Regions from separate parts of the Gordonia sp. KTR9 genome, predicted to be linked through region 3. Evidence: riboswitches for the same ligand, from Rfam matches in the RefSeq annotation. Region 3 holds a riboswitch; each other region holds the start of a gene.
What was found. Region 3 has a riboswitch for S-adenosylmethionine ahead of KTR9_RS21060 (aminotransferase class V-fold PLP-dependent enzyme). Riboswitches for the same ligand answer to the same signal wherever they lie in the genome.
Positions count from the first base shown of each region.

Region 1: it holds a riboswitch for S-adenosylmethionine, as region 3 does, so the genes downstream of both, KTR9_RS09530 (bifunctional o-acetylhomoserine/o-acetylserine sulfhydrylase) here and KTR9_RS21060 (aminotransferase class V-fold PLP-dependent enzyme) in region 3, are expected to answer to the same signal.
Region 2: it holds a riboswitch for S-adenosylmethionine, as region 3 does, so the genes downstream of both, KTR9_RS03930 (ABC transporter substrate-binding protein) here and KTR9_RS21060 (aminotransferase class V-fold PLP-dependent enzyme) in region 3, are expected to answer to the same signal.

Region 1 covers NC_018581.1:1,914,608-1,924,603, reverse strand. Annotated here, with positions in the region: gene KTR9_RS09540 (MFS transporter) at 1-1,001, opposite strand, end outside; gene KTR9_RS09535 (cutinase family protein) at 1,131-2,924, opposite strand; SAM riboswitch class IV at 3,191-3,311, shown strand; gene KTR9_RS09530 (bifunctional o-acetylhomoserine/o-acetylserine sulfhydrylase) at 3,374-4,711, shown strand; gene metX (homoserine O-acetyltransferase MetX) at 4,728-5,882, shown strand; gene KTR9_RS09520 (Hsp70 family protein) at 5,979-7,538, opposite strand; gene KTR9_RS09515 (DUF3017 domain-containing protein) at 7,707-7,979, opposite strand; gene KTR9_RS09510 (bifunctional methylenetetrahydrofolate dehydrogenase/methenyltetrahydrofolate cyclohydrolase) at 8,081-8,956, opposite strand; gene KTR9_RS09505 (serine/threonine dehydratase) at 9,083-9,996, shown strand, end outside.
Region 2 covers NC_018581.1:691,349-701,344, forward strand. Annotated here, with positions in the region: gene KTR9_RS03915 (dipeptide ABC transporter ATP-binding protein) at 1-856, opposite strand, end outside; gene KTR9_RS03920 (ABC transporter permease) at 853-1,740, opposite strand; gene KTR9_RS03925 (ABC transporter permease) at 1,727-2,755, opposite strand; gene KTR9_RS03930 (ABC transporter substrate-binding protein) at 2,752-4,431, opposite strand; SAM riboswitch class IV at 4,596-4,714, opposite strand; gene KTR9_RS03935 (MSMEG_6728 family protein) at 4,924-5,844, shown strand; gene KTR9_RS03940 (alpha/beta hydrolase) at 6,231-7,256, shown strand; gene KTR9_RS03945 (tyrosine-protein phosphatase) at 7,284-8,093, shown strand; gene KTR9_RS03950 (glycoside hydrolase family 3 C-terminal domain-containing protein) at 8,199-9,996, shown strand, end outside.
Region 3 covers NC_018581.1:4,544,750-4,554,745, forward strand. Annotated here, with positions in the region: gene KTR9_RS21050 (inorganic diphosphatase) at 1-403, shown strand, start outside; gene KTR9_RS21055 (hypothetical protein) at 553-1,053, opposite strand; gene KTR9_RS21060 (aminotransferase class V-fold PLP-dependent enzyme) at 1,058-2,434, opposite strand; SAM riboswitch class IV at 2,453-2,566, opposite strand; gene KTR9_RS21065 (isochorismate synthase) at 2,674-3,750, shown strand; gene KTR9_RS21070 (O-succinylhomoserine sulfhydrylase) at 3,779-4,996, opposite strand; gene KTR9_RS21075 (rhodanese-like domain-containing protein) at 4,993-5,406, opposite strand; gene KTR9_RS21080 (Rv0361 family membrane protein) at 5,403-5,873, opposite strand; gene KTR9_RS21085 (ABC transporter substrate-binding protein) at 6,044-7,069, shown strand; gene KTR9_RS21090 (FAD-dependent oxidoreductase) at 7,247-8,644, shown strand; gene KTR9_RS21095 (hypothetical protein) at 8,826-9,332, opposite strand; gene KTR9_RS21100 (FecCD family ABC transporter permease) at 9,605-9,996, shown strand, end outside.

The DNA of each region.
Region 1 (9,996 bases), 2.6 Mb from region 3:
GTGAGAATCAATGCCGCCCAAGCATTCTGCGCCAGCGTCGCGAAGGCGCCGAGAGAGATGGCGCTGGCCGTGAGTCCACCGAGGATCGCCACCGACACACTGCGGTCGGCGACGTAACCGCCGACGAAGTTGCCGGTCACCATCCCCAATCCATAGAGCATGAGCGCGAATGGCACGACCGAGACCGACAGCCCGGTATCGGTGGTCAGCGCGGAGTTGAGATATGTGTAGAACGCGAACATCCCGCCAAACCCGACGGTTCCGATGACGAGGGTGAACCAGACCTGGGAACGACGCAACGCACCGAGTTCGGTGAGCGGGTCGGTGGTCGTCATCCCGGTGAGCGCGGGCAGCGCACGCATCAGCGCGATGACGGTGGCGACTCCGATGGCGACGACGATCGCGAACGCCGACCGCCAGCCGAACGTCTCCCCCAGCCAGGCGGCAGCCGGCACGCCGAACACATTGGCGACGGACAGCCCGAGCATCACCTGGCCCACGGCTTTGGCGCGATTCCGGGGACCCGCGAGATGCGCGGCGACCAGCGCCGCGACGCCGAAGTAGGCACCGTGCGGCAGGCCCGCCACGAATCTCGCCACCAGCAGCAGTCCGTAGTCCGGCGCGAGGACCGTGGCCAGGTTACCCACGGTGAACGCCACCATCAGTCCGATCAGCAGCGTGCGTCGCGACATCCTCGCCGTGAGCGCCGCGATCAGCGGAGCGCCCACCACCACACCCATCGCGTATGCCGAGATGACGTGTCCGGCAGTCGGTTCGGACACCCCCAGCGATCCGGCGATGTTGGGCAGCAGCCCCATCGCGACGAACTCTGTCGTGCCGATCCCGAAACCACCCAGCGCGAGGGCGAGAATCGTCCAGCGACGCACCCGCCGGGACACGCCGCCCGAGACGGTACCCCCGGGGTTGGCCTCCGGGGCGGTGGACCGATTCGTCAGCGAGACGTCGGCCGGGGCATCGGTGGTCGAAAGAGCGTCAGACACGGTTCATGCCAACCCTGGCCGGCCGGCACTGATTCCTCACCCGCCGGTGAGTTCATTCACAGGCCCATACCCGCGAGGTGGTCCCGGCGCCGGCCGGCGTCGAATCACGCAGTGGCTTCGAGCGGCGGGTCAGGCTCCGCCCTCGGACCCCGTGGCCTCGAGGTCACTGCGCTCCCCGCCGGCACCCTGCCCGGACGGCTCCGGCTCGTTCCCCGACGTCTCGCCCCCCGAGGTGTCATGTTCTGAGGTGTTGTCTCCTGAGGTGTCCTCCGCTGACGGATCGTCCACCGTCGGGTTGTCCGCCGACGGATCGGTGGCGGCCGGAACCTCGTCGGCGCGCGAGGGCGGAGCGGGCTCCTCTCCGGGCTCGTCGCTCCCGGAGGCGTCGGCGGGCGCACCGGACGGATCGGCGGCCGGGTCGACCGCCGGAGCCGGATCGGTCGGGCCGGGCTGCGCGGTCACCGGTGCAGCCGGGGCACCGGACCCGGTCGGCGAGCCGGCGCGAACCGGCTCGGCGGCGTCGTCGGTCGCGGTCGCGAGCCGTGCGAACGTGGACGATCGCAGGCTCGTCGTATCCGCCGCGAGGACCGTGACCGTGCCGGCCCGCGGTGTCACCGGCCCGACGATCGCGCCCGCCCAGTACCGCACGAAGTTCACCGGCAACCAGACGATGCTGCGGAGGCTCGCAGCCAGTGCGGTCGCACCGTCGACGAACCGCGCCGGCGACAGCGTGAGAATCCCCTGGAGGATGTCCTCGAAGACGAAGAGGTCCGGTAGGTAGGCGCCGTACCCGAGTTTCGGCAACGGCGGCAGCAGACCCTGCACGAGCCTGACCACCGGCTGCAGCTTCGCGAGTTCGATCCCGTACGGCAGCTCGATCGTCGGACGCCCGGACAGGAAGTCCCCAATGACGCCGCCGTACCCGGCATCGCGCGCCCAGTCCCGCACGAGTTCGGCGAACGCGGAATCCGCGGCGACCATACAGACCGCTGACTCCGGCTCGCATCGGACGCTCCGCCCGTCGTTCCAGGCGGGTGTGCGCGGGTCCCGATACATCTGGAACGGGTACAGGTTGTGCTTGGTGAAGTAGCCGAGGAGGCCGTCGATGGCGCCGATCGGGTCGTGGATCGGGTCCGGCAGATCACAGATGGGATCGCCGTCGATGCACACGGACACCACCCTGCCCTCGAGCTCCCCGAACCCGCCGTCGGTCTCGGACCCGCCTCGCGACCCCGCCATCGTCAGACCGGGGATGATCCCGATCAACGACAGCTCGATGCCGCGCCCCGTCTTGTCACCGGCTTGTCGAGGGTCGGCGTAGAGCTCGCCGGAGATCCCGTCCGAATCGATGGTGACGAGGACCGGAGCGCCGTTCTCGTCGAGCATGACCTCGCCGTTCTCGTCGGTCGCGACGACCTCGTCGACATTCCGGCCGTTGCCGATGGCTGCGAGGACGTCGCCGGCGACACGGGCGCCCTGTGAGTAGCCGGCGACCACGATGTCGGACTCGGCGCCGCATCGCTTCTGGTACCCCGCGATCGCCGACGCCGTCGCACTCCTGCCCTGGGCGGTGCTGTCGTCGTACCCCGCGGCACCCAATGGCCACAGTGTGGTCGGGTAATCGACGTAGATCACGTCTTTCGGCTCTGCGAGGTAAGCACTACCGGGGTCGTCGACGACGACCACCTCACCGTCGCGCACCGTCGGCATCTTCCCGGTGTAGCGCTGCTCGACCCCGACGAGATGGGCGCTCTCCGGGTCGTTGGTACCGGCGACGATGACCACCGCGCCCGACTCGCTGCACTCGGCAGCCGCCGCCGGGGCGGTACCCGACAGACTGAGAGCCGCCGCGACGGCGACGGCGGTGACGGCGGCGATCACGAGCGAGGTGCGTCGGGTTCGGAGGTGAGCGATCGCGGACATGGCGCTCCTGGGCGAACCCGGACCACCCGATCGGAACGTTCCGACGCAGCCGGGGCTGGTTCGACGCTAGATCCGCGATCGGGGAACCGACAGCACACTGAGGGCCGCTAACGACCGTGACCAGGCACTATTGATCTGACCACGCCTGATTTCACTCGGTCAAAGGACAGCACACTCCACCCTCGCGCCGGCCTTCTCAAGTGTTGGGCGCGGCCTGACCGGGACGGTTCTCAGGCCCTCACATCCGTGTTATATCCTTGTCGCCAGGTCATGAGTATCAGCGTCAAGCCCCGGCTGGCTGATCGGCAACCCTCCATCCGCGGTGGGGTGCTCCGGGTGATGACCGGGTTGCGGGATCGCGCTGACGATCCCCGGCAAGCGCGGGTCCGAAGGTCGGACCCCAACAGGGTCGAGTGGGCCCTGCCGACCGTAGAAAGTGATCAATCGCCATGTCTGATGCCCCTGACGGCACTCTCGCCGACGGCACCAATCCAGCGGACAACTGGAGCTTCGAGACCAAGCAGATCCACGCCGGACAGGCCGCCGACGCGGTGACGAACGCCCGGGCGCTGCCGATCTACCAGACGACGTCGTACGTCTTCAACGACACGCAGCACGCGGCGAACCTCTTCGGACTCGCCGAACCGGGCAACATCTACACCCGCATCATGAACCCGACACAGGATGCCGTCGAGCAGCGGATCGCCGCGCTCGAAGGCGGCGTCGCCGCATTGCTGGTGGCATCGGGTCAGGCCGCAGAGACCTACTCGATCCTCAACATCGTCGAGACCGGCGGTCACGTGGTGTCGAGTCCGCGGCTGTACGGCGGCACCTTCAACCTCTTCCACTACACGTTGCCCAAGCTCGGCGTCGAGGTGAGCTTCGTCGAGGATCCCGAGGATCCGGCGTCGTGGCAGGCCGCGGTCAAGGACAACACCCGTGCGTTCTTCGGTGAGTCGATCTCCAACCCCAACAACGAGATCCTGGACATCAAGGGCATCTCAGAGGTCGCGCACCGCAACGGCGTACCGCTCATCATCGACAACACCGTCGCCACCCCGTACCTGATCAACCCGCTCGCCCACGGCGCCGACATCGTCGTGCACTCGGCCACCAAGTACATCGGCGGACACGGCACCGCGATCGGCGGCGTGATCGTCGACGGCGGCACCTTCGACTGGCGGGTCCAGCGTGACGGGAAAGACCTGTTCCCCGGCTTCACCACCCCTGACCCGAGCTACCACGGTGCGGTCTTCGCCGACCTCGGCGCACCGGCGTACGCGCTCAAGGCGCGCGTCCAGTGGCTGCGCGACACCGGTGCGGCCATCTCGCCGTTCAACGCGTTCCTGCTCGCCCAGGGCCTGGAGACCCTGAGCCTGCGCATCGAGCGCCACGTCGCCAACGCACAGAAGGTCGCCGCGTTCCTGGAGAAGCACGACCAGGTCGAGTCCGTCGCCTACGCCGGCCTCGAGTCCTCGCCGTGGTTCAAGCGCGGTCAGGAGCTCGCCCCCAAGGGTCAGGGCGCGATCATCGGTTTCGAGATCACCGGCGGCGTCGACGCGGGCAAGAAGTTCGTGGACGCACTGAGCCTCCACAGCCACGTCGCCAACATCGGCGACGTGCGGTCGCTGGTCATCCATCCGGCCTCGACGACGCACAGCCAGCTGACCCCCGAGGAACAGCTCGCCGCCGGCGTGACCCCCGGACTGGTGCGCCTGGCCGTGGGCATCGAGGGAATCGACGACATCTTGGCCGATCTCGAACAGGGATTCGCGGCGGCCAAGTGAAACAGGTGAGGCAGCTTTGTCGGTGAGTATCGACCTGAACGCGACAGCGTCTGATCAGCCCGACTGGGAGTCACTCCCGGACGGGGAACTCGTCGGCATCCCCATCGGATCGCTGCCTCTCGACAGCGGAGCACGGATCGACGACGTCACCCTGGCGTTCCAGCGCTGGGGGACGTTGTCGCCCTCCCGCGACAACGTGATCCTCACGCTCCATGCGCTCACCGGCGACTCGCACGTCACCGGACCCGCCGATGCCGACCACGACTCGGCCGGGTGGTGGGACGGGCTGATCGGACCCGGTCAGGCGATCGACACCGACGAGTGGTGCGTCATCTCGGCCAACGTTCTCGGCGGATGCAAGGGATCCACGGGTCCGGCGTCCCTCGCCCCCGACGGCCGTCCGTGGGGATCACGCTTTCCGCAGATCACCGTGCTCGATCAGGTCCGCGCCGAGGTGGCATTGCTGGACCGACTCGGAATCCGCAGCGTCGGAGCGGTTCTCGGTGGCTCGATGGGTGGCGCCCGCGCGCTCGAATGGGCCATCGAATACCCCGACCGGGTGCGCAGCGCACTCGTCCTCGCCGTCGGTGCCCGCGCGACCGCCGACCAGATCGGTATCCAGTCCGCACAGATCGCCGCGATCAAGGCCGATCCGGACTGGTGCGGCGGCGACTACCACGGCACCGGACGAACTCCGTTGCAAGGCATGGGAATCGCCCGCCGAATCGCCCACCTCATGTATCGCAGCGAGCCCGAGCTCGACAGTCGATTCGCCAATGACGCCCAGGGCGACGAGAATCCCCTGACCGGCGGGCGTTACGCCGTGCAGAGCTACCTCGACCACCAGGCGTCGAAGCTGATGTCCCGCTTCGACCCGGCGAGCTATGTCGTCCTCACCGAGGTCCTCAACCACCATGATGTCGGTCGCGGTCGCGGCGGAGTCGCGAAGGCGCTCAACGAATGCACCGTTCCGGTGATCGTCGGGGGCATCGACTCCGATCGCCTCTACCCGATTCGGCTGCAGGTCGAACTCGCCGACGAGCTGGGCAACTGCGTCGGGGGTCTCCAGGTCGTCCATTCCGACACCGGCCACGACGGATTCCTGACCGAGTTCGACGCCATCAGCGATCTGCTCAAGCGCACGGTCGAGCTCGCACGTCGCGACGCCTGACCGCGCCTCCGACAGTTCGGCCGCTCTCGTCAGCGAGTCGGGGTCAGCCGGTGTGATCAGCGGCCTCGCAGGCGCGGTTCTGACAGGGCGGTTCGGTCAGCGCGGCGCGGGAACCGTCGGGACCGGACTGCTGGGCGGGGGCGGCGGCGGAACCTGCGACTCCCCTTCCGTGACAACGGTTTTCCCTGATTCGGGAGCGGCGGGGAGCTGAGTCGACCCCTGTGCGCGCGTGCTGCTCGGCCGCACCGAGCCACCGCGCGGAGGCGCCGGTGTCGACGTCGAGTACGTCGGCGGGGGTGGCGTGGGCGCCGCACTGGGCGGACGCAACCCCGGCGGCAACAGGTCCTGCGGTATCGTCGGCGTCGAGCCCGGCGGGAACGCCAGGTCCGGCCATGGGAACGGCGACAGCGTGCGGGTGCTGGTACCCGTCGAGGGTCGCGTCGGCGGCAACTCCGTGGTCGCCCATGCCGGCGGGTCGTTCGACCCGGTCTGCGGTAACGGTTGTTGTGTGGGAACAGGATCCACGACGGTCGGCTCGACGGGTTCGGCCGGGATACGGGTGATCGGCTGAGAGGTCGGCGTCGGGGTGACCGGCTCGGTGTCACTGGTCGCCGCGGCCGGCGGCACGCTGCTCACCGCGGGCTGCGGATCGACGGTCGGCCGATCGGCGAAGGACGAGCTCACCGCATAGATCGTCATCAGCGTGGCGGCGATGACGGCCCCGGCCACCGCGATGGGTGTCGCGGAAAGCCATTCACGTTGCGGTTTGCCGCCGATGAAGGCGAGACGTGCTGCGCCCGAGTAGCTCTCGAGGGCGAGCAGGGCCGCACCGGTGGCCACGACCAGCTCCGGAGCCGTCGGACTGACTACCTCCAGATCATGCTCCGACGCGATCGCGCGCACCGCGGGAAGATTGGCGAGTCCGCCGATGAACACCACGGCGTCCGGTTGCACGCCCCGCGACCGGGCGGCCGCGACGTACCGGGCGAACACTTCTCGCGCGTCACGGATCATCGGCTCGATCGCCTGCTCGACATGCGTGGCCGACAGCGACACGCGTTCGGTGTTCGCCGACACCGCGACCACGGACTCGGTGGCGGAACCGCCGTAGGCGAGCTCCTCCTTCGCGGTCCGGCAGGCGCTGCGCAGTTCACTGCGATCGGCACGTGTTCGGGTGGCCTCGCCGAGGGCCGGGTGGTCGGCGGTCAGCTGATTGACGATCGACCGGTCGAGATGACGCCCACTCAGGACCGTCGAGTGCTCGGGATTGCCGATCCTGCCCTCGCGGGGGTCGACGGTGTAGAGCGACATGCCGGTGTCGCCACAGTCGACGACGACGGCGGCCGAGAAGCGGTCGATCTCCCCGGTGTCGGCGAGGTAGGCGAGGACGGCCTCGTCCTCACCGACGAGACGGACCTGACGTCGCGGGCCACTGCCCCTCGAGCGCAACTGCCGACGCTGGCTGCCCGTGCGTGCGGCGACCCCGATCGGGCCCACCCTCGTCCCGGTCTCGCGGGCGGCGGTCAGCATCACGTCGACGCCTGCGTTCACGCGGCCGGCGGAGTCGAGACCGTCGGTGGGGTCGACGTCGATGACACGCGAGTCGATCACACTGCGACCGAGATCGTCACGTGTCAGGAGGACGTAATGGATCATGCCAGCACCTGCTGACACGCCCATGGACGTCACTTCACTCACGGTGTCGTCGGTTGGTGATGCAGTGATACAAACTCCAGCGGTCGGTGCGTCTGCGGCAGGGCAGCGGAAAAGTGCCTGGTTGAGCGAACGACCATCTGTCAGGTCACGCTCAGGTCTCTATTGTAATCAATCCGTGCCCAAAGAGTCGATCGACGCTGCCAGCCACAGCATCACGGCGCCGACTGTCGCCATCACCGTGACGTCGAACGGCTTGCCCCTGACCTGCAGCAACCCGGCCTGCGATGACGGGATGAAGGCGCGAAGCACGGCGCCGACGAGCAGTGCCGCCCCGAAGACGAAGGATCCGCGCCGCCAGCGGTCGAACATCACGAGCAGCGCTGCGGCCAGCACACCGGCCATCACCAGCAGATATGGGAGTTGGACGAGCACCGCCCGCAGACGCGTGCCGTCGGTGGAACCGTGTTTCCGGCCTCCTGGACGGGATCGGTCGGCACCGCGCGGCTCGGAGTGAGCGGACTCACTCTGGTGCTCGTCTCGGGTCACGCGCCGCTGCCGCTCCCGGAGGCGAGCATCTGCTCCGCGCGTTCGACGACGTTGACGAGCAGGAACGCACGGGTCAGCGGCCCCACCCCACCGGGATTCGGCGAAACGTGGCCCGCCACCTCCCAGACATCGGGATGCACGTCACCGACGAGACGACCCTCGTCGGTGCGGCTGACACCCACGTCGACCACCGCGGCACCCGGCTTGACCATGTCCGCGGTGATGAGATGCGGCACTCCCGCGGCCGCGATCACGATGTCGGCGCGCTCGATCTCGGAGGCCAGATCGGTGGTGCCGGTGTGGCACAGGGTGACCGTGGCGTTCTCGCTGCGGCGGGTCAGGAGCAGACCGATGGGCCTGCCGATGGTGACCCCGCGACCGACGACGGTCACCCGGGCGCCGGCCAGCGGGACGTCGTAGCGACGCAGCAGATGGATGACACCGCGGGGGGTGCAGGGCAGGGTCGACTCCTTTCCCAGCACCAGTCGCCCGAGGTTGATCGGGTGGAGGCCGTCGGCATCCTTGAGCGGGTCGATCCGCTCGAGGGCGGCGTTCTCGTCGAGCTGCCGCGGCAGCGGCAACTGCACGATGTAGCCGGTGCAGGCGGGATCCGCGTTGAGTTCGTCGATCGCGGAGTTGAGCTGTTCGGTGGTGGCATCGGCCGGGAGATCCTTGCGGATCGAGGCGACACCGATGCGGGCGCAGTCGGCGTGCTTGCCCTTGACGTAGGAGTGCGAGCCCGGATCGTCGCCGACCAGAACGGTCCCCAGACCAGGGGTGACACCCGCCAGCCGGAGCTTCTCCACCCGCTCGGCCAGATCGGCGAAGATCTCGTCGCGCGTGGTCTTCCCATCGAGTCGTATCGCGGTCACGCCCGACATTCTTCCACTCGTCCCCGCGGTTTCCGACATCGGCGGATGGACCCGCCGTTCACCGCCGCCCGCGATCGACGTTTCGCCGCCCTCGGGCGGCCGACCACTAGTGTCGGAGTGGTGACCGTGGTGCCCGTCGACATCGATCTCGCCCGCGCGGCGATCACTCCCCATCTCCGTCGTACGCCGACGCTGCGCACGGTAATCGACACCGTCGACGGCCCGCTCGAGGTGGTCCTCAAACTCGAGTACACGCAGCTCGGCGGGTGCTTCAAACCGCGCGGCAGTCTGTGGGCGACCCTGCACGCGCGCGATCAGGGTGTCCTGACCGACGCCGGTGTCCTCGTCGCCTCCGGCGGCAATGCCGCGATCGGTGCCACGGTCGCCGCGCGGATCGTCGGTGTGCCGGTGACCGTGGTGATCCCCGAGACGGCACCACCGGTCAAGATCGACGCGCTGCGCGCCGCGGGTGCGCGGATCCATCTCATCGGACAGCGCTATCAGGAAGCCGCCGACGCGGCCGAGGAACTCGCGGAGCAGACCGGCGCGCTCGCGCTGCACGCCTACGATCTCCCCGACGTCGTCGCCGGCGCCGGAACGATCGGTCTCGAGATCATCGACGACGTACCCGGTCCGCTCACGACGGTCGTCTGTGTCGGCGGCGGCGGACTGCTGGCCGGCCTGACCGCGACGCTGCGCCCGGGCGACCGCCTCGTCGGCGTCGAACCGCTCGGTGCGTCGAGTCTGCATCAGGCACTCGCCGCGGGGACTCCCGTTCCCGTCGAACTCGAGAGCGTGGCCGCCGACTCCCTCGGCGCGACCCGGGTCGGGGATCTGTGCTGGGACGCCGTCGCCGGGAACCCGGCCGTCGACAGCGTGCTGGTCACCGACGACCAGATCATCGCGGCACGGCGGATGCTCTGGGATTCCCACCGCATCCTCGTCGAACACGGCACCGCCACCGCGGTCGCCGGCGTGGTCTCGGGACGGATTCGACCGCAACCCGATTCGACGCTGTGCATCGTGCTGTGCGGGGCCAA
Region 2 (9,996 bases), 1.6 Mb from region 3:
GGGGAGCTCCGCCGCCGGTCGACGACAGACGGGTACCCCGGGCGTGGGCGGCCGGCACGGCGTCGAGGAGCTGCCGGGTGTAGGCGTGCGTAGGGTTGCCCAGTACGTCCCGGGTCGGTCCGTGCTCGACGAAGACCCCGTCCTTCATGACATAGACATAGTCGGCGATGCGGGACACGACCGCGAGGTCATGGCTGATGAGCAGCAGGGCGGTCGCATCCTTCTTGCGTTCTTCGAGCAGGCTCAGGATCTGCGCCTGGACGGTGACATCGAGTGCAGTGGTCGGTTCATCGGCGATCAGCAGCGGGGGCCCGGCCGCCAGGGCCGACGCGATGAGAGCGCGTTGTCGCAGCCCACCGGAGAGCTGATGGGGATATTGGCCGGCTCGCAACGAGGGCTCCGGGATACCGACACTGGCGAGGAGCTCGACCACCCGGGCGTCGACCTCGTCGCGTGCGACGACACGGTGGGTGGTGAGTACCTCGGCGATCTCCGCGCCCACCGTACGGAGGGGGTCGAGTGAGACCAGGGCGTCCTGGAAGACGAACCCGACCTCCTTGCCGCGTAGGGTCCGCCACCGCTTCTCGGAGAACTTCCGGGTGTCGTTACCGTTCACCCGCAGCTGATCTGCTTGTACCCGGGCGCCTGAACCGATCAGTCCCACGAGACTGCGAGCGGTCACGCTCTTGCCCGATCCGGACTCACCGACGATGGCCACGCTCTGACCGCGGTGGATGCTGAACGTGACGCCGTCGACGGCGGCGACGGTGCGGGCTCCGGATGGGAATCCCACCCGTAGGTTCGTCACCTCCACCAGGGGCGTCTGCGATACGGGCGGTGTGATGAGCGCGGTCACGGGGTGCTCCGTCCGTCGTTGCGGCGCTGCAGGTACCGTCCGACGACGGTCACCGAGAGAACGGTCAGGGTGATGGCGAGACCGGGGAACACGGCGGGCCACCACGCCACGGAGAAGTAGGTGCGGCTCGCGGAGAGCATGCTGCCCCACTCGGCGGTGGGGGGTTGGGGTCCCAGGCCGAGGAAGCTCAAGGAGGACGCTATCCCGATCGCCGAGCCGATGCCGATGGTGCCGAGAACGAGGACGGGCCCGATCGCGTTGGGGACGATGTGTCGTGCGACGACGTTGGCCTGGCTCCAACCCAGTGCCCGAGCTGCCTCGACGAAAACCGCTCCGCGCAAACGGATCACCTCGCCGCGGACGAGTCGCGCATAGCTCGGCATGGTCACGACGGCAACACCGATGATGGTGGTCATGGTTCCGGGCCCGCGTGCGGCCACGATCAGGAACACCAGCAGCAGACCGGGAATGGAGAGGAACACGTCGAGCAGGCGGGACACGACCCAGTCGCCGATGCGACCGCCGCGGGCGGCGAACACACCTATCACCGTGCCGACGACAACGGCGAAGAGAGTGGCGCTCACCCCGATGAGCAGGGACGGTCCCGCTCCGTAGACGATGCGGGCGTAGATGTCCCGGCCGTTCTGGTCGGTCCCGAAGATGTGCTCCCAACTGGGTGCCAGGAGCATGTCGAGCGGATCGCCCGCATTGGGATCGCGACTCGTGAACCAGGACGGGAAGACGGCGACGAACGTCATCAGCAGAATGAACGCGCTGCTCAATGTCACCGAGATCCGAAGACGTCGAACTCGTTGTGTCCAGCTCGGTCCGGCGGTGAACCGTACCGAGCCCGCGGGCACTGTCCCGACGTCAGGTGTCGTCATCTGCTCGTCTTCCGTCGATGGGCCCCGAGGGGACCGGGGATGTGGCGTCGCGCAGACGCGGGTCCAGCCACCCGTATGCGGCGTCGATCAGCGTGTTCACGATGGTGTAGAAGGTCGCGGCGATGATGACGACGCCGAGGATCAGGGGCAGGTCCTTGCCGATGACGGCCGCAATGGTCAACCGGCCCAGTCCTTCTCGTGAAAACACCTGTTCGACGACGACAGCACCGCTGATCAGTGTGCCGACGATCAGCCCCCACATGGTGATGACCGGCATCGCCGCGTGCCGGATGACGTGCCGCACGAGTACCGCCGTCTGACCGATGCCCCGCGATCTCGCGGTCACCACGAACGGTTCGTGGAGGGTCTGCTCGACGCCATGGCGCAGTACCTGAGAGAGCAGGGCTGCCGGGGTTGCCGAGAGAGCGATCGTCGGCAACACCAGTGATGCGATGCCGTCGGACCCGACCGAGGGAAACCAGTTCAGGTTGAAGGAGAAGACCGTCAGCAGCAGGATGCCGAGCCAGAACGTCGGAATCGCGACCGTCAGCACCTCGAGCGAGGTCACCGGTCCCCGGATCAGACCCGGACGGTTGGCGGTCGCCAGTCCTATCACGAGGGCGACCACCAGCGACAGGACCGCCGAGACCGTCACGAGTTGCATCGTGGGCCAGATCTGTCCGGCGATGGCCTCGCTCACGGGCATCCGCAACGCGTAGGACTGCCCGAGGTCACCGTGCAGGAGCCTCCAGAAGTAGTTGACGTACTGCACGACGATCGGGTCGTCGAGCTTGTAGTCGCTGATGATCTGGGCGCGGACCTCGGGCGAGACCTGGTTCGGTCCGATGATGGCGTTGATCGGCGACCCGCCGCCCGCGTGGATCACGAGGAAGGTCGCGGTGATCGCGCCCCACAACACGAAGAGCGACACGAGTAGCCGGCGGGCGACCGCCCGACCCACGGTCCGCGTACGCGGGACCTGGGTCGGACCGGCCACCGCTTCGATCACCGTCATGGTGCGAGCCAGGCATCGTAGAAGGTGGGGAATGCCTGTGGCTCGAACTCGACACCCTGGACCTTGTCTCTGCGGCCGAGCGCGTAATTGAACACGAAGACCGGGAACACCGCGGCATCGTCGGCGATCTGTTGCTGAGCGCGGCCGTAGATCTCGGACTGCTTGGTCAGGTCCGTCTCGCCCAGAGCGGCGACCAGATCAGCATCGACTGCCGGGTTCGAATACCGGGCGAAATTGGTGCCGAACGTGTCCGGCAGTGCCGGGATGTTCGACGAATGCGACAGTGTGCGAAGCGCATCGGGAGATGCACGCTGCCAGCTGATGTCGGCGACGTCGTAGTCGCCGCGATAGAGGCGCGACAGGTACTCGTCGACGGTGACATTCTTGATCTGATAGTCGATCCCGAGCTTCTTGGCCGACGACTGCACCTGTTCGAGCAGTGTGTCGCGCTGTTCTCGGGCAATGTCCGCGAGGAAGGGATGTACGACGGTCAGTCGCTGTCCGTTCTTGGTGCGGTATCCCTCGCCGTCCTTGGCGATCCAACCAGCCTCGTCGAGAAGGGTGTTCGCCTTGTCCTCGTCGAAGGCGTACGCGGATTCGCTTTCCTTGTTGTAGCCCACCGTCGCGGGGCTCAGCGTGTTCTTCGCCGGCTGGAAGACCCCGAAGTAGAGCTTGTCGACGATGGCGTCCCAGTTGATCCCGGCGCGGAACGCCTCCCGCACCTTGAGATCCGCGAAGGCACCCCGGGCCGTGTTGGGGTAGTAGTTGTAGTTTCCGCCGGGTGCCTGTTCGGTGTCGACGGTGAAACCCGGTGTCTCTTTGAGCTGAGAGACGTTGACCGGCGGAACGCTGGCGATGGCATCGACCTGGTTGCTGGTCAGCGCCCCATACCGTGACGAGTCCTCCGAGATCTCTTTGATGCTGATGCCCTGCAGGTACGCCTTACCGGTATGACCGGCGTTCCCCGGTCCCCAGTTGTAGGCGTCGTTTCGGACGTAGTCGATACCCTTGTTGGGCTGGTACCCGTCCGGGCTGACGAATGGGCCGGTCCCGACGATCTTGCTGCACAGCGCATCCGGCCCCTTGGTCAACGTCGAGGGGGCCTCGATTCCGAGGTATGCGGTGGCCGCTGACGGCAGGAAGGCCGAATTGGGTTCCGAGAAAGTCACTTCCACATGGGTGGGATCGATGACCTTGGTGCCGGTGTAGGTGGCGATGGTGTTGGCGGCCAGTTGGGACTTGGTCGCCGGGTCGACGATGTGGTCGAAGTTCGCCTTCACGGCGTTGCCGTCGAACTTCTCTCCGTTGGAGAAGGTCACGTCATCGCGCAGGGTGAAGCTGCAGGTCCGCTGATCAGGGGAGACGCTCCACTCGGTGGCCAGCCACGGAGCCAGGGTCCCGTCCTTGTTCAGGGCCACCAGCGAATCGAGAATCGGCCGCGCGTAGAAACCCGCGACATCTGCCGGGCTCTGGTGTGGGTCGAGGCAGTCGCCGGGCCCGCTGGCGCTGGCGAATCGGAGCGTACCGCCGTCGACCGGGTCGCCGGTTGCCGCAGGCGAATCACCGCCATTGCCGGAGCCGCAGGCGGCGATGAGGCACGCCGTCAGTGTCGCCAGGACTGTGGCCTTGGTTCGATGTCTCCGTTTGTGCCGGACGGACGTGGTCGGGGTGGCCATCTCTTCTCCTGATGTGTGGTGACGCATAGCGATTGCGGAAGGCATGAACTGCGTGAACGCGGCGATCGTGGGCGCGCTGGACCGAACTGGTCCGGCCAGGGGCCGACAGCGTCGGCAGATGATCATCGAACTCCCGCACTCTTCCCTGGGGTTCGTATGAGTCGAACCCGCGCTTGCTCCGTCCCCGGTTGCCGGTGGAGCCGTGTCGTTTATCCAGGGCACCCCGCCGCGGTGGAGGGTTGCCGATCAGCCAGCTGGAACTTGGCGCTGATACTCGTTGACACACAACAGTTCTTGTTCGCGCGCAAGGCCGCGTCCAAGCACTGCATCGAAACCTTATCCACATTCGGACTCAGATCTCACATTCGAAGGTCACTAATAATCTCTGCGAGTCCAAGGCTTGAGGCAGGACCGGGGACACGGCGGATGAGCCTCGGCGGCCACGACGACCGGTGGTGTGAACCGGGGGGTCACGCGGGTATACGAACTCCCATGCAAACGTTCCTGCCCTACCCGGATTTCCGGCGCTCCGCCGACGTCCTCGACCCCGCCAGGCTCGGCAAACAGCGGGTCGAGACATTGCAGATCCTGCGGGCGCTCGAACTCTTCGACTACGGCTGGACCAGTCATCCCGCGGTGATGATGTGGCGTGGGCACACCCCGGCACTGGTCGCCTACGGGCTCGCCGTCGTCGATGTGTGGACTCGCGAAGGGCGTGCGGACAGCACCGCGGCGATGATCGCCGAGTTCGCGCCCGATGTGGTGGGGCGACCCCAGTCCGAGTTGGCCGCGCAGGGTCTGATGCCCGAGTGGCTGGGGGATGACAGGCTGCATCGCAGTCATCGTGCCGCGCTGCTCCGCAAGGCGCCGGACTTCTACGGCGCCGTGTTCGACGACGTCGATGACGAGCAACCGTACTTCTGGCCTGCTCCGCCCGTCGCCGAGGTCCGTGACCTGGATGCGCCGACCCGCACCGTATGGGTTGTGCGGGCGACCTCGGACGAGCAGTACGCCGAATTCCGACGTCGGCGGATCGTCGGGTTCGGCACCGAGTCCGGCGTCGACGTCGACGCGACGGCGGGCGCCGACGCGTCCCTCCGGACGCTGCTGAAGGAGCGCAGTCCGGGGCGTCGGCCGGGAAAGGACCTCCGCGTGCTGGCGTCCTTCGTCTCCGACCTGGCGGCCGGGGACGAGGTCGCCATCCTTCCACCGCAGAACACCGGTGCCGTGGACGTGGACACGCTCGTGCTCGGCGTGGTGGATGGCGACTACGAGTTCTCGACCCGCGGCAAGACGCTCACGCCGCATCGCCGCCGCGTCCGGTGGACCGGCACGCTCGAGCGGGCGGCCGTCACCCCGCCGGCGTTGCTGCAGAACCCGCGCACACTGTTCCCCGCGTCCGTGACACCCTGAGCGATCCAGGGCAGTGTTGTCGTCCGATCGGCCGAATCTCCGTCGGCCGGTCGCAGCGAAGCCCCCGTGCCGAGCGATGTGCAGGCACCGTTTCCGGCCCGAGCTCACCGGTCGATTCGGCGTACCGGGAGGCCAGAATTGCTGCTCAGGCGCGCGGTGCTCGCGCTACGCGATATTTGTCATCGTGAAAACGCTTCGAATCCTGGTTTTGTCGCGCTGACCCGCGAGATGAACGGAAATCGTCGCCGGCGGAGTAATGCGGACGGGATTCGCCCCGGTGCGTATGGTGAAACGTATTCGGATCGATATCTCCACGTGTGAATTCCGTTGTCGAGACGACGGCGCGGTTGCGGTGATGTGAGCGGTAGTGATGTGAAGGGACTGTGATGTCCGCAGCGGATGGTGCTCTCTGCCGACGCCTGGTCGCCACCATGATCTCGATCGCGGCACTCGTTGTCACGCCGGCCATTCCGTCGATTGCCGGCGCGGAACCGGGAAACGGATCGACCCGGGCCGAGGCGTTGGCCCGCGCGGTCGCCGACGGCCGGGTCCTCGACCTGTCGGTCTACTCGCCGTCGATGAAACGCAGTGTGCCGGTGCGAGTGCTCATGCCGGCGGACCGATCGGTGCCCCGGCCGACGCTCTACCTGCTGAACGGCGCCGGTGGCGGAGAGGGTACCGGGCACTGGTTCGAGCAGACCGACATCGTCGATTTCGTCTCCGACAAGAATGTGAACGTGGTCGTGCCGATGCGCGGCGCATACAGCTATTACACCGACTGGGTGAAAGTCGACCCGGTTCTCGGGCGCAATAAATGGACGACCTTTCTGACCAGCGAATTGCCGCCGCTCATCGACCAGAAATTGAATACGACCGGGGTGAATGCGATCGCGGGGATCTCGATGGCGGGGACGTCGTCGCTGAGCCTCGCCGAGTCCGCGCCCGAGCTCTACCGGGCCGTCGCGTCCTACAGCGGATGTGCGGAGACGAGTACGAATCTGGGCCGGCTGGCGATCCGGGCGGTGGTCGAGGGCCGCGGCGGGGGTGACATCGCCAACATCTGGGGTCCGGTCGGGTCCCCGGGGTGGCGTGCCCACGATCCGGTCGTCAACGCCTACAAGTTGCGCGGCAAGGCGATCTACATCAGCACCGGCACGGGGGTTCCCGGGCCGCATGACCAGTTGCAGAGCCAGGGAATCGACGGGAAGACGACGATCTACATCGACCAGATCGCGGTCGGTGGCGCGATCGAGGCCGCGACGCACCAATGCACCTTGAATCTCGACCGCCGGCTCAAGCAACTCGCCATCCCCGCTACCGTCGACTACACACCCGGTACGCACGCCTGGCCGTACTGGCAGGACCAGCTCGTGAAGTCGTGGCCGATGCTCGAAGGCGCGCTCACCGACTGACCGCCGGAGATCTGTCACGATGTGACCGTGACTGCGACCCCCGGTGCGCCGAGCCCCATCCCGAGCCTGCCGAACCTGCGCGACCTCGGCGGCTGGCGCACCGTCGACGGCCGCACCGTCCGATCCGGGCTCCTGTTCCGCTCGACGGACTTCTCCGCCCTCGACATCTCCGACGTACCCGCGCTGGAGGCGCTGGGGCTGACGGCCGTGTACGACCTCAGGTCGGAGCACGAGAGCGAAGCCATCCCGGATCCCGTTCTGCCCGGTGCGTCGAACATCGCTCTCGACGTCCTCGCCGATGCGCAGATGTCGATTCCGGCCAACATCGGTGCGGTTCTCGCCGATCCCGCCGTCGTCGCAGAGGCAGGCGAGATGTTGTCGGGCGGCAAGGCGCGCGCGATGATCTCCGGGACCTATCGCGAGATGATCACGCTGCCCAGTGCGACCGCCGCCTACACCCGGTTCTTTCGAGGGCTGCTCGACGATGGGACGACGCCGGCCCTGGTGCACTGCACCACCGGCAAGGACCGAACCGGGTGGGCAGCCGCGGCGTTCCTGACCTTGCTCGGAGTGCCCGCGGACGACGTGTACCGCGACTACCTCCTCACCAACGAACGTCTCATCCCCTCGCTCGGGCACATCTTCGACGGGTTCGCCGCGGCCGGGGGTGATCCCGAACTGCTCGTCGGCGTACTGGGGGTCGACGCCGGTTACCTCGACGCGGCCTTCGACGAGGTGCGCACTCGTTTCGGCGGGATCGAGGGCTACTTCAGCGAGGCGCTGGGCCTGGACGCCGAAGACCGGCGAGCCCTCCGGGACCGCTACCTCGAGGGGTGAGGTCGCCGTGAATTGCGCAGTGCGACCGGGAGACCCGGCCGGAGGCCACCAGATGTACCGCCCGCGACCGAGCTGAGCATCGACGCCGGTCGGTAGTGTTTTGGGATGAGTGAACTCAGCTTGTCCGAGAAGGCCGCGCTGGGCAGCGGCGCCGACTTCTGGACCACGAAGGCGGTCGGCCCGGTTCCCGCGCTGACGTTGACCGACGGCCCGCACGGAGTCCGCAAGCAGACCGGCGCGACCGATCATCTCGGTCTCGCCGACAGCGAACCCGCCACCTGTTTTCCGCCCGCGGTGGGCCTCGGCCAGAGTTGGGACGTCGGACTGATCCGTCGTGTCGGCGAAGCGCTGGGACGAGAGGCCCGCGGCCTCGACGTCGACGTTCTCCTCGGTCCCGGTGTGAACATCAAACGAGATCCCCGGAGCGGGCGGAACTTCGAGTACTTCGCCGAGGACCCGTTCGTCACCGGCTGGCTCGGCGCGGCCTGGGTCGACGGCGTCCAGAGCATGGGGGTCGGGGCATCGCTCAAACACTTCGCGCTGAACAACGCCGAGGACGACCGGATGCGGTCGAGCTCCGACGTCGATCCCCGGCCCATGCGGGAGATCTACCTCCGCGCCTTCGCGCACATCATCCGCTCGGCCGCTCCGTGGACGGTGATGTGCTCCTACAACCGCATCAACGGCACCTACGCCGCGGAGAACCGCTGGCTCCTCACCGACCTGTTGCGCGGCGAGTGGGGGTACGACGGTGTGGTGGTCTCCGACTGGGGTGCCGTCGCCGATCGCGTTCGTGCGGTCGCGGCCGGACTGGATCTCGAGATGCCCGGATCCGGGGGCAGGACCGACGCGCAGGTCGTCGATGCCGTCGAGAACGGGAACCTCGACGAGGCGGCCGTGGACCGCTCGGCCCGAGCGGTGCGGAAACTCGCCGAGCGGGCCGTCGCCGGCCGCGCGGACCGGGCCGTCGCCGATCTCGATCTGCACCACCGTCTCGCGCGGGAGGCGGCCGGCCGGTCCATCGTCCTGCTGAAGAACGACGGCGGCGTTCTCCCGCTGGCCGCCGAGCAATCCGTCGCGGTCATCGGAGCGTTCGCGAGTGAACCCCGGTATCAGGGCGGCGGCAGTTCGCACGTGAATCCGACACGCCTCGATGTACCGGTGGACGAGATCCGGGCGGCCGGTCACACGGTGACCTACGCCCAGGGGTTCTCCACCGACGGTTCCCCGGTGGATTCGGCCGACGCGATCAGCGCCGCGACCGAGGCCGACGTCGCAGTCGTGTTCCTGGGATTGGCAGCGTCGCAGGAGTCAGAGGGCTTCGACCGTGACGACATCGAACTGCCCGCGGAGCAGATCGAGCTGCTGACCGAGATCCTGGCGGTGCAACCCCGCACGGTGGTGGTGCTCGCCCACGGCGGAGTCCTCCGCCTCGGACCGATCGCAGCGGCTCCCGCGGTCCTCGACGGCGCGCTTCTCGGGCAGGCCGGGGGCGGAGCGATCGCCGACGTGCTCGTCGGCGTGGTGAACCCGTCGGGGCGGCTCACCGAGACCGTGCCGGTCACGTTGCAGGACACCCCGGCGTACCTCAACTTCCCGAACGAGAACTCGCACATCCGGTACGGCGAGGGCATCTACGTGGGTTACCGCTGGTACGACGCGCGGGACATGGAGGTCTCGTATCCGTTCGGGCACGGGTTGTCCTACACGACGTTCGAGTACTCGGATCTCTCGGTCGCGTCGAACGGACCGGGTGAGGGCGTGGACGTCGAGGTGACGGTCACGAATACCGGAACCCGCGCCGGGCGCGACGTGGTCCAGATCTACACGTCGAAGCCGGACTCGCGGGTCGGGCGACCGCCGCGTGAGCTGAAGGGTTTCGCGGTCACCCGCGACCTCGAAC
Region 3 (9,996 bases):
CTACCCGGCCGACTACGGGTACATCGACGGCACCCTCGGTGAGGACGGCGACCCGCTCGACGCGCTGGTCCTGCTCCCCGAGTCGGTGTTCCCCGGCATCATCGTGCGCGCACGGGTCGTCGGCATGTACACCATGACCGACGAGGCCGGCGGCGACGACAAGCTGCTGTGCGTCCCGGCCAAGGACGTGCGGTGGGACCACATCAAGGACATCTCCGACGTGTCCGAGTACGAGTTGGGCCCGATCGCCCACTTCTTCGAGCACTACAAGGACCTCGAGCCCGGCAAGGAGGTCCAGCCGGGCGGCTGGGTCGGCCGCGAGCAGGCCGAGAAGATCGCGCAGGATGCGATCGACCGCCTCGCATCGCACCCCGAGGCTGCCAACGAGCCCTCGCGCGGCTGACGGATCACCGTCGAGACACCCCCGCCGGCACCATCGTGAGATGGTGCCGGCGGGGGTGTCTACGGCGCAGATGCGCCACTTGAGTTCAACTGCGGCAGTTGCAGATAGCGCGCATGCTCCGAAGTCGCGCTCCTATGACGGGCCGCCCGTCAGGCCACGCGGTGCCGCTGCTCGGCGAGAACCGGCAGGATCTGTTCGCGGATGCGGCCTTCGGTGGCAGCGCCGTCGATCGGGACGAGGATCACCGCGTCGGCGACCTCGGCCGCGTAGATGTCCCGGACCAGCGTGATCAGTCCGTGTGTCGTGCCGATGTAGCGGATGGTCCCGGAGCCTGTCTCCGACGATGCGTCCACCGCGGCAGCGGCCGCGGCACGCGCCGACGCGGCATCCGGCGCGACGGTCACCTCCACCTCGAGGGCGACCACGAACTTCGCCTGATCGTGGGTGCCGGCCCGGAGCAGAGAGCGGGCACGCTGCGCATCGCGGAGGGTCTCACGCCGCACGACGATCGGAAACGTCTGTGCCAGTTCGTCTCCGGCGATGGCGATCTGGAACCCCGGTCGTCCGATGCTGATCGGGGCCGTCGGAGCGGAGGTCGGTGCGGCGATCACGGTTGCGCGATCGGCCGGTGCGTCGAGTTCGATGGTCATCTCATCACCCCTCATTCGAGTTCGGTCGGATGGTCTGTTCGGTCAGTGCATGGTCGATCGGTGCGTGCTCGGTCAGTGCGTGTTCGGTCAGTGCGCGCAGAGCGCCGAGGAGGCGGTCGATGTCGTCGGAGGTGGTACCCGCCCCGAAGCTCGCGCGGACCGCGCCGGCCGGATGTCCGAGGCGCTCGAGCAGCGGGTGAGCGCAGAACCGGCCGTCGCGCACGCCGATTCCGTGTTGCGCACTGAGATACTCGGCGATGACCCGCGGCGCGATCCCGTCGACGGTGAACCCCGCGATTCCCACCCGGTCGGTGGAATCGGCGAAGATCCGCAGGGGCACGACCCCGGGGATGGCGGCCAGGCCGGAGTCCAGGCGTTGCGCCAGGCGCAGTTCGTGTAGGCCGATGGCCTCGGGACCGAGGTCGGCCAGCGCCTCGCAGGCCGCCGCGATCGACACCGCGCCGAGCACGTTCGGCGAACCGGCCTCGTGACGCGCGGCTCCGGTGTGCCAGGTCACGCCACCGCGCGGACTCAGGTCGACGTCGGCGGTCGCTCCCCCGCCGGCCAGATAGGGGTCGGCGGCGTCGAACCAGTCGGTCCGGCCGATCAGGACCCCGGCACCGAACGGTGCATATGCCTTGTGCCCGGAGAAGGCCAGGTAGTCGATGCCGTGACTGACGACGGAGACGGGCCGGTGCGCGACGAGTTGCGCGGCGTCGACCAGGATCCGGGCTCCGTGCCGGTGCGCGATCGAGGCGAGCCGGCTAATCGGCAGCACCTCGCCGGTGACGTTCGACGCCGCGGTGACCGCGAGCAGCGCTGCCGGCGCCGACGCGAGCTCCGCCTCGAGCGCGACCAGGGTGTCCTCGATCGTGTCGCAGGTGCGGACGATTCGGGCCCGGTTGCGGCCGTCGCGCGGCGCGCACCACGGCAGCAGGTTGGCGTGATGCTCGATGTCGAGCACGACGACGTCCCCGGGTGTGATGTGAGCGGCGAGGTTGATGGCATCGGTGGTGTTGCGGGTGAAGACGACGGTGTCGTCGACCCGTCCGCGGACGAACCGGCGCACGGTGTCCCGGGCGGCCTCGTACCGGGCGGTGGTCACCTGCGACAGATGACCGGCGCCGCGATGGACGCTCGCGTATTCGCCGAGTCCATGGGCGACCGCGGCGGCCACCGAGCTCAGAGCCGGCGCGCTCGCCGCGTAGTCGAGGTTGACGTACCGCGTTGTGCCGCCGTGGGCCAGCGGTACGGACACATCGGCGCCGACGACCGGGGCCAGCCCGGGGATGGCCGGATACCGATGGTGGGTCGCATCGATGACGGGGGTGTCGACAGTCTCGTGGCCGGTCGTGTCGGGTGCTGACAGGACAGCGGTCATGGCAGGAGCTCCTCTGAAATTCCGCGCTTGCCGCGTCCGGTCGGTACGCGGCCAGGTCGTCACCCGGAGCACCCCACCGCGGAGGAGGGTTGCCGACCAGCGAGCCGGGGCTTGTCACTGGCACTCATGACCTATGTGCAAGCCTCGCCGAAGCCGCGCGGGCGTGTCAATTTTCACTCATCGTGATCCAAAGTTAGGGCACACTTACCTGTAGCGTGTCAGGGGTGTCAGCGACTGATGTGTTCGTGTTGTCCCGCCCGCACGGCACCGTGCGGGGCCGGGGCGCCGTCCGTGGGTTCACCGATGTCGACGCGGCCTCGGCCGCGCTGCGTTCCGGGACGATCGACGGGCTGACCGGCGCGATCCCGTTCGACCTCGCCGACCCGGCCGCGCTGGTGGTACCCGAGGTCCTGCACTTCGACGACGCACCGCTGACGGGCGGGCCACCGCTGTCGCGCACCCCGGTCTCGACGACCCTGCACCCGACCGCCGACGAGCACCGCGAGCGGGTGGCGCACGCGGTCAAGCGGATCGTCGCCGGCGACGTCGGCAAGGTCGTCCTCGCCCGTAGTGTCGACATCGTGCTCGACGCCGAGGTCGCGCCCCACGAACTCCTCGACGCCCTGGCGGGTGGCAACGCCGGACACAACGCGTTCGGCGTCGACCTCGGTGCCGCCACCGGCTCGGGCGCGTGGCTGCTGGGCGCGAGTCCCGAAGTGCTGCTGCGCAAGTCGGGATCGGTCGTCACCTGCCACCCGTACGCGGGTTCGGCTCCGCGGTCACCGGATCCGGTCGTCGACCGCGCCGTCGCGGACGGATTGTTCTCCTCGGCAAAGGATCTCGCCGAACACGCGTTCGTCGTGGATCACCTGCGAGACCGGTTGGCGCACCTGTGCGACGACGTCGACGCGCCGTCGACCCCGCAATTGCAGTCGACCGGGGAGGTGTGGCATCTCGCCACCCCCATCCGCGCGACACTTCGCGATCCGTCGACCACCGCGCTGGATCTCGCCCTCCTGCTGGGACCGACCCCCGCGGTCTGCGGTACACCCAGTGATGTTGCCGCGCAGATCATCCGGGAAGTCGAGGGAGAACGCGGCTTCTATGCGGGCGCCGTCGGCTGGTGCGACGCCGCCGGCGACGGCGAATGGATGGTCACCATCCGGTGCCTCCAGCTCGAAGCCGATCGCCGCAGTCTCCGAACCTGGGCGGGTGGCGGCATCGTCGAACACTCCGACCCTCAGGGCGAGCTCGAGGAGACCGCGTTCAAACTCCGTACGGTCCTGAACGCGCTGGGCATCGACGGCCTCGACTGAGACCGCGGCGGGGAATCACCGCGACGGGTCAGCCCAGCGCCTGATCCAGATCGCCGAGCAGGTCGTCGACCCCTTCGAGACCGACCGACAGCCGCACGACCGAGTCGCTGAGACCGATCGCCGCGCGTCCGTCGGGCCCCATCGCACGGTGCGTGGTGGTCGCCGGGTGCGTGATCAGCGACTTCGAGTCACCGAGATTGTTGGAGATGTCGACGATCCGCAAGCCGTTGAGGACCTCGAAGGCCCGCTTCTTGCCGTCGATGCCGTCGTGGTCGTTCAGCTCGAAGGTCACCACGGTGCCGCCGCCGGACATCTGCGCCCGCGCCAGCTCGTACTGCGGATGGGACTGCAGGAACGGGTATTTCACCCATCGCACCCGCGGATCGGCTTCGAGGAACTCGGCGATCCGGAGCGCGGAGGACACCGAGGCGTCGACGCGCAGGCGCAGCGTCTCCAGACCCTTCACCAGCGTCCAGGCGTTGAACGGGCTCAACGCCGGGCCGGTGTGCCGCATGAGTTGCTGCACCGGCCCGTCCACGTACTCCTTGGTTCCGAGTACCGCACCGCCCATCACACGTCCCTGGCCGTCGATGTGCTTGGTGCCCGAGTACACGATGACGTCGGCACCGAGTTCGAGACCGCGTTGCAGGAGCGGGGTGGCGAAGACGTTGTCCAGCACCACCTGTGCGCCCGCCGCGTGCGCCAGCTCCGAGACCTTGACGACGTCGACGAGGCTCTGCATCGGATTCGACGGGGTCTCGAAGAACACCGCGTCGGTGGGCTTGGAGAGCGCCCGCTCCCACTGTTCCAGGTCCTCGCCGTCGACGAACTCGGTCTCGATCCCCCAGCGCGGCAGGATCTCGTTGCAGACCACGAAGCAGGAACCGAACAGGCTGCGGGCGGCGACCAGGCGATCGCCGGCCTTCAGCAGCGCACCGAGCGCGACGAAGACCGCGGCCATCCCGCTGGCCGTCGCGAAACACGCTTCGGCACCCTCGAGTCGACGCAGACGTTCCTGGAACATCTCGACGGTCGGATTGCCGTAGCGCGAGTAGACGAATCGCTCGTCCTCCCCGGTGAAGGCGCGTTCGGCGGCCTCGGCGGAGTCGTAGACATAACCGCTCGTGAGGTACATCGCCTCGGCCGTCTCGTGGAAACCCGAGCGGGCCAGCCCGCCGCGCACCGCGATGGTGTCGGCCGAGAGCCCCTCGGGCAGTTCACGACCCACGGGTAGATCAGAAGTCACGATTGCCTCCACGGCAGGTTCTCGGCACGCCAGCCCGACGTCCCGCGATGGTCGTTCTCGTCGAGGGCACCCTCGAATCCGTCGACGACGTTGTAGGCCTTGGCGATACCGTCCGCCGTCGCAGCCTCCGCGGCGCCGATCGAACGGTGACCGGACCGGCACAGGAAGATGACCTCGTGGTCGTCGCTGACGCCCGAATCCCGCAGCTGCGTGATGAAGTCGTCGTTGCGTCGACCTTCGGGGAAGGTGGTCCACTCGGCGAAGATCGTGCGCTTCCCCAGGACTTCGAGGTCGGGTACGCCGACGAACGACCATTCGGCCTGCGTCCGACAGTCCACCAGAACCGCGTCCGGGTTGTTCTCGAGCTTCTCCCACGCCTCACGGGGGGTCAGATCTCCGGCATAGGTCATGAGGAACACACCTTCCATTCGCCGTTCTCGCGCACCACGATCGTGTCGACGACATTCACGTCGTCGGGGGTCTTGTCATAGTGCCAATGAACCTTCGCGGTCGCGCGGTCACCGTCGACCACCAGCTCGGTGATCTCCGGGATCTCGATGTGACCGTTGGCGACCAGCGACTCCCGGTTGTCGGCGAGGAATTGTTCCTCGGAGACGAAGTCGGCCGCCTCGACGTCGGCCGCGCAGGTGTTGGCGCGGTACTCGGCGTAGTTCGGGCCGTTGCGGGCGGTGTAGACGTCGTTGATCGCGTACTGGACCTGGGCCGAGTCACCGGCCCGATCCTCGGCAGGACGGATCACGTTCGACAGCACGACGCCGAGCACGACGAGGCCCACGACGCCCGCCGCGACGAAGAACGGCCACGCGTTCTTCCACGACGGGGGCCTCTGGTCACCCTCACCTGCAGCTTCGGCCATGGCGGGGAGTCTATCGAGCGACCAGGAGGCACCTGAGACCGGCGTCGACGCGCGTGACCTGCCGGACGACGGACCGGCGCGTGGTCGACGATCGGAGGGCCGTGAGTAAGGTGGCCCTAAGTACCGCGGAGAACAACGACGCCGAACGCAACGACCAGCGAGGACCCCGGATGCGCTCTACCACCCACCGCACACTCACCCTTCTCGTCGGGCTGCTGACAGCAGCTCTCCTGGCGACCTCGTGTTCGCCGCCGGACGAGACGGTCGACTCCGGCACGGCGCAGGTACCCGCACCCGAGGCCGGCGCGATCCCGGTGACCGTGCAGCAGGCCTACGCCCCGGCGACGGTCGCGCAGGCGCCGAAGCGCATCGCGGCGATGGGTGTGGGCGACGGCGACACCCTGCTCGCCCTGGGGGTCACGCCCACGACCATCGCGCCCTTCGCCGACCCCGATCAGGCCTCGGCGCCGTGGAACGCCGAGCTGCTCGCGGACTCGACGCCGGTGGTCCTCCCCAACGTCTCGGGCGCCTTCGGCGACGAGATCCCCAAGGCCCTGGCCACCGAACCCGACCTCATCACCGCGGTCGGCGCGGATCCCACCCGCGATCAGTTCGACCTGTTGAGCAAGACCGCACCGACGATCCTGCGGCCCGCCCAGTTCCAGCCGTGGCAGGTGCCGTGGGACGCGCAGACCCGCCAGATCGGCACCGCCGTCGGGCTTCCCGAGCTCGCCGACCGCAAGGTGGCCGAGACCGAACAGTTCCTCGCGGGCGTTCGCGAGCAGAACCCGCAACTGGCGGGCAAGACCGCTGTCGTCGTGACCGCCAGCCCGACCGGCGGCGTGTCGATCTACGGCCCCGGCGACGGCCGCGGGCAGACGGTCGCAGGTTACGGACTCACCTTCCCGCCTGCGCTGCAACCCTCGGTGACCAGCGGTTTCTACGGTGAACTGCCGGCCGAGAGCCTCAATCTGCTCGACTCGGCCGACGTCGTCGTCGCCGTCGACTGGGAGGGCTCCAACGATCGGCTGAAGGCGAACGCGGCATTCAACCGCCTGACCGTGGCGCAGTCGGGCCGCGTCGTCTACCTCCCCCAGGAGGTGGGCAGCGCGATGTCGGTGCCGACGGTCCTGACGATCCCGTGGGTCGCCGACCAGGCCGTCGAACCGATCGCGGCCGCGGCCGGCAAGGCCTGAGCCGCCGCGACCTCGACCGTCCATCCCTCGTCGAGGTGAGGGTTACCTCACAGACGGATTTTGGTCGTGGACAGCAAGCGCCTACCGTAGAAGGGATAGGCCTTATCCATACGCGCGGACCCGGGGTCGCCGAGATCACCGTTCCGCGTGTGCTGAGCAACGGAAGACACCTACTCCATGAGCGACAACAGCCGCCCGCTGCGGGTTGCGATCGTCGGTGCCGGTCCCGCCGGCATCTACGCCGCCGACGCGTTGATGAAGTCCGACACCGCCAAGGACCGCGGCGTCAGCATCGATCTGTATGAGCGCATGCCCGCTCCGTTCGGGCTGATCCGCTACGGCGTCGCACCCGACCACCCGCGGATCAAGGGCATCATCACCGCCCTGCACAAGGTCCTCGACAAACCACAGGTGCGCCTGCTCGGCAACGTCGACTACGGCACTGACATCACCATCGACGAGATGCGCGCCCACTACGACGCGGTGATCTTCTCCACCGGCGCCACCGACGACCGCGCTCTCGACATCCCCGGCATCGACCTCGACGGCAGCTACGGCGCCGCCCAGTTCGTCGCCTGGTACGACGGACACCCGGACTTCCCCCGCACGTGGCCCCTCGAGGCGGAGAAGGTCGCCGTGATCGGCGTCGGCAACGTCGCCCTCGACGTCGCGCGCGTGCTCGCCAAGACCGGTGACGAACTGCTCCCCACCGAGATCCCGGCCAACGTCTACGAAGGCCTTAAGGCCAACAAGGCGATCGAGGTCCACGTCTTCGGCCGTCGCGGACCCGCGCAGGCCAAGTTCACCCCGCTCGAGCTCAAGGAGCTCGACCACTCGCCCAACATCGAGGTCATCGTCAATCCCGAGGACATCGACTACGACGAGGGTTCGGCCGTCGCGCGCCGCGGGTCGAAGATCACCGACCAGGTCGCCACGATCATCGAGAACTACGCGATCCGCGAACCCAAGCAGGGCGCGATCCACAAGCTGTTCCTGCACTTCTTCGAGAGCCCCACCGAGATCCTCGGTGAGGACGGCAAGGTCGTCGGACTGCGCACCGAACGCACCCAGCTCGACGGCACCGGCAACGTCAAGCCCACCGGCAAGACCACCGACTGGGAGGTCGGCGCGGTCTACCGCGCGGTCGGTTACCTCTCGGACAACCTGCCGCAGATCCCGTTCGACTCGCAGGCCGGGGTCATCCCGAACGAGGCCGGACGCGTCTTCGACGAGGGCCAGCAGCTGACCGGCATCTACACCACCGGCTGGGTCAAGCGCGGACCCGTGGGCCTCATCGGCCACACCAAGGGCGACGCCAACGAGACCGTCGACTGCATCCTCAAGGACATGGAAGCGGGCGCACTGCTCGAGCCCGCCCACCCCGGTGAGGACGCCATCGTCGAACTCCTCGAGTCCAAGAACATCCCGTTCACCACCTGGGACGGCTGGTACCGGCTCGACGAGCACGAGCGTGCGCTCGGCGCCGCCGAAGGCCGCGAACGCGTCAAGGTCGTCGAACGCGAGGACATGCTCGCCGCTTCCGAGCCGAACAAGGTGTCACGCCCCTCCGCGTGACCCCGCTTCCCGCCGGCTGAGCCCACCTCCGCCGGCTGAGCCTGTCGAAGCCAAGAGCGGCGGCCGAGTTTTCTCGGTCGCCGCTCTTTCGCATGCGCCGGGCGGTGTGCGGAGGCGTCCTCCCCGCACCCGCCCGACGCGAAATGTCTTGTCGTGGACGCTCAGTCGTGGCGGATTACGGTCAGCGGCCCGGGATCGCGGGGACGCCCTCGACGTCGGTGCCGCCACCGGTCAGCGCAGCCGCAGACGCGGACGAGCCCGTTCCGAACCGGTCCAACGGGTTGTCGATGCGCCGGACGTTCCACCAGAAACCGGCGTTGTCGGTCAGGTTCTCGGCGTAATCAGAGATCGCGTATCCGGCGATGGACGACGGGAAGCAGCCGAACCAGACGGTCTTGATCGTGAGCGACTCGTTCTTCTTCAGCTGCGACTTGAACTTCGTCGCGCCGTTGATCTCCTGCAGTGTGACGTTCCGGAAGTCGCCGTCACGCGCGGTGACCCGCATGAACCGGGTCATGCTCCACGCCTGATTCCACGGCGTGCCCGGTGCTCCGAACTGGCAGTAGACCCCGCCCGTCATCTGGAGGTTGGGAACGGCGGCGTGCGCAGGCGCGGCACCCACCAGCGATCCACCCGCGATTCCTGCGGCGACCAGAACCCCCGTGAGAGCCCGTTTCAGCGATTTCATCGATCCTCCTCGTTCGTAGGCGACACTGCTGTGTTTCCCGACGTCACCATCGTGGGACGACTCATGCCGTCCCACCGGCAACCGGTCTTGCTGCTGTCGGCCCGAGATGCCCACCGACACCGGGATTATCGACCCAGCCTGAGCGAAGTGTTACCGCGCGCACAGCCTTCCCTCAGGATTCGTCAGCAATTCGTTATCCGAACGACACCCATTCCGCGCGATCGGTACACGGTGGGCAAGAGCCGAATCCAAGGTTGGTAAGGTTTACCTTTGTGCGTCGATCTCTCCGAGTTCTCGGAATCCCGCTGCTGCTCGCGACCCTTGCAGCGCTGGTCGTCGCGTCCGTGCTCTTCGGCACCCGACCGGTCCCTCTCGACGAGATCTGGCCCAGCTTCACCGCCGGCGCCCAGGAGATCTGGAACGCCCTGATCAACCTGCGGATGCCGCAGGTGCCGAAGGACACCGACGTCGACGGGATCGTGTGGGATCTGCGGGTCCCACGCACGCTGCTCGGCCTGACCGCCGGGCTCGCGATCGGCGCGGCCGGTGCCATCACCCAGGGTCACACCCGCAACCCGATCGCCGATCCCGGAATGCTCGGCGTCAACGCCGGAGCCGCATGTGCTGTCGTGGGCGGCATCTACCTGCTCGGGATCACCAGCCC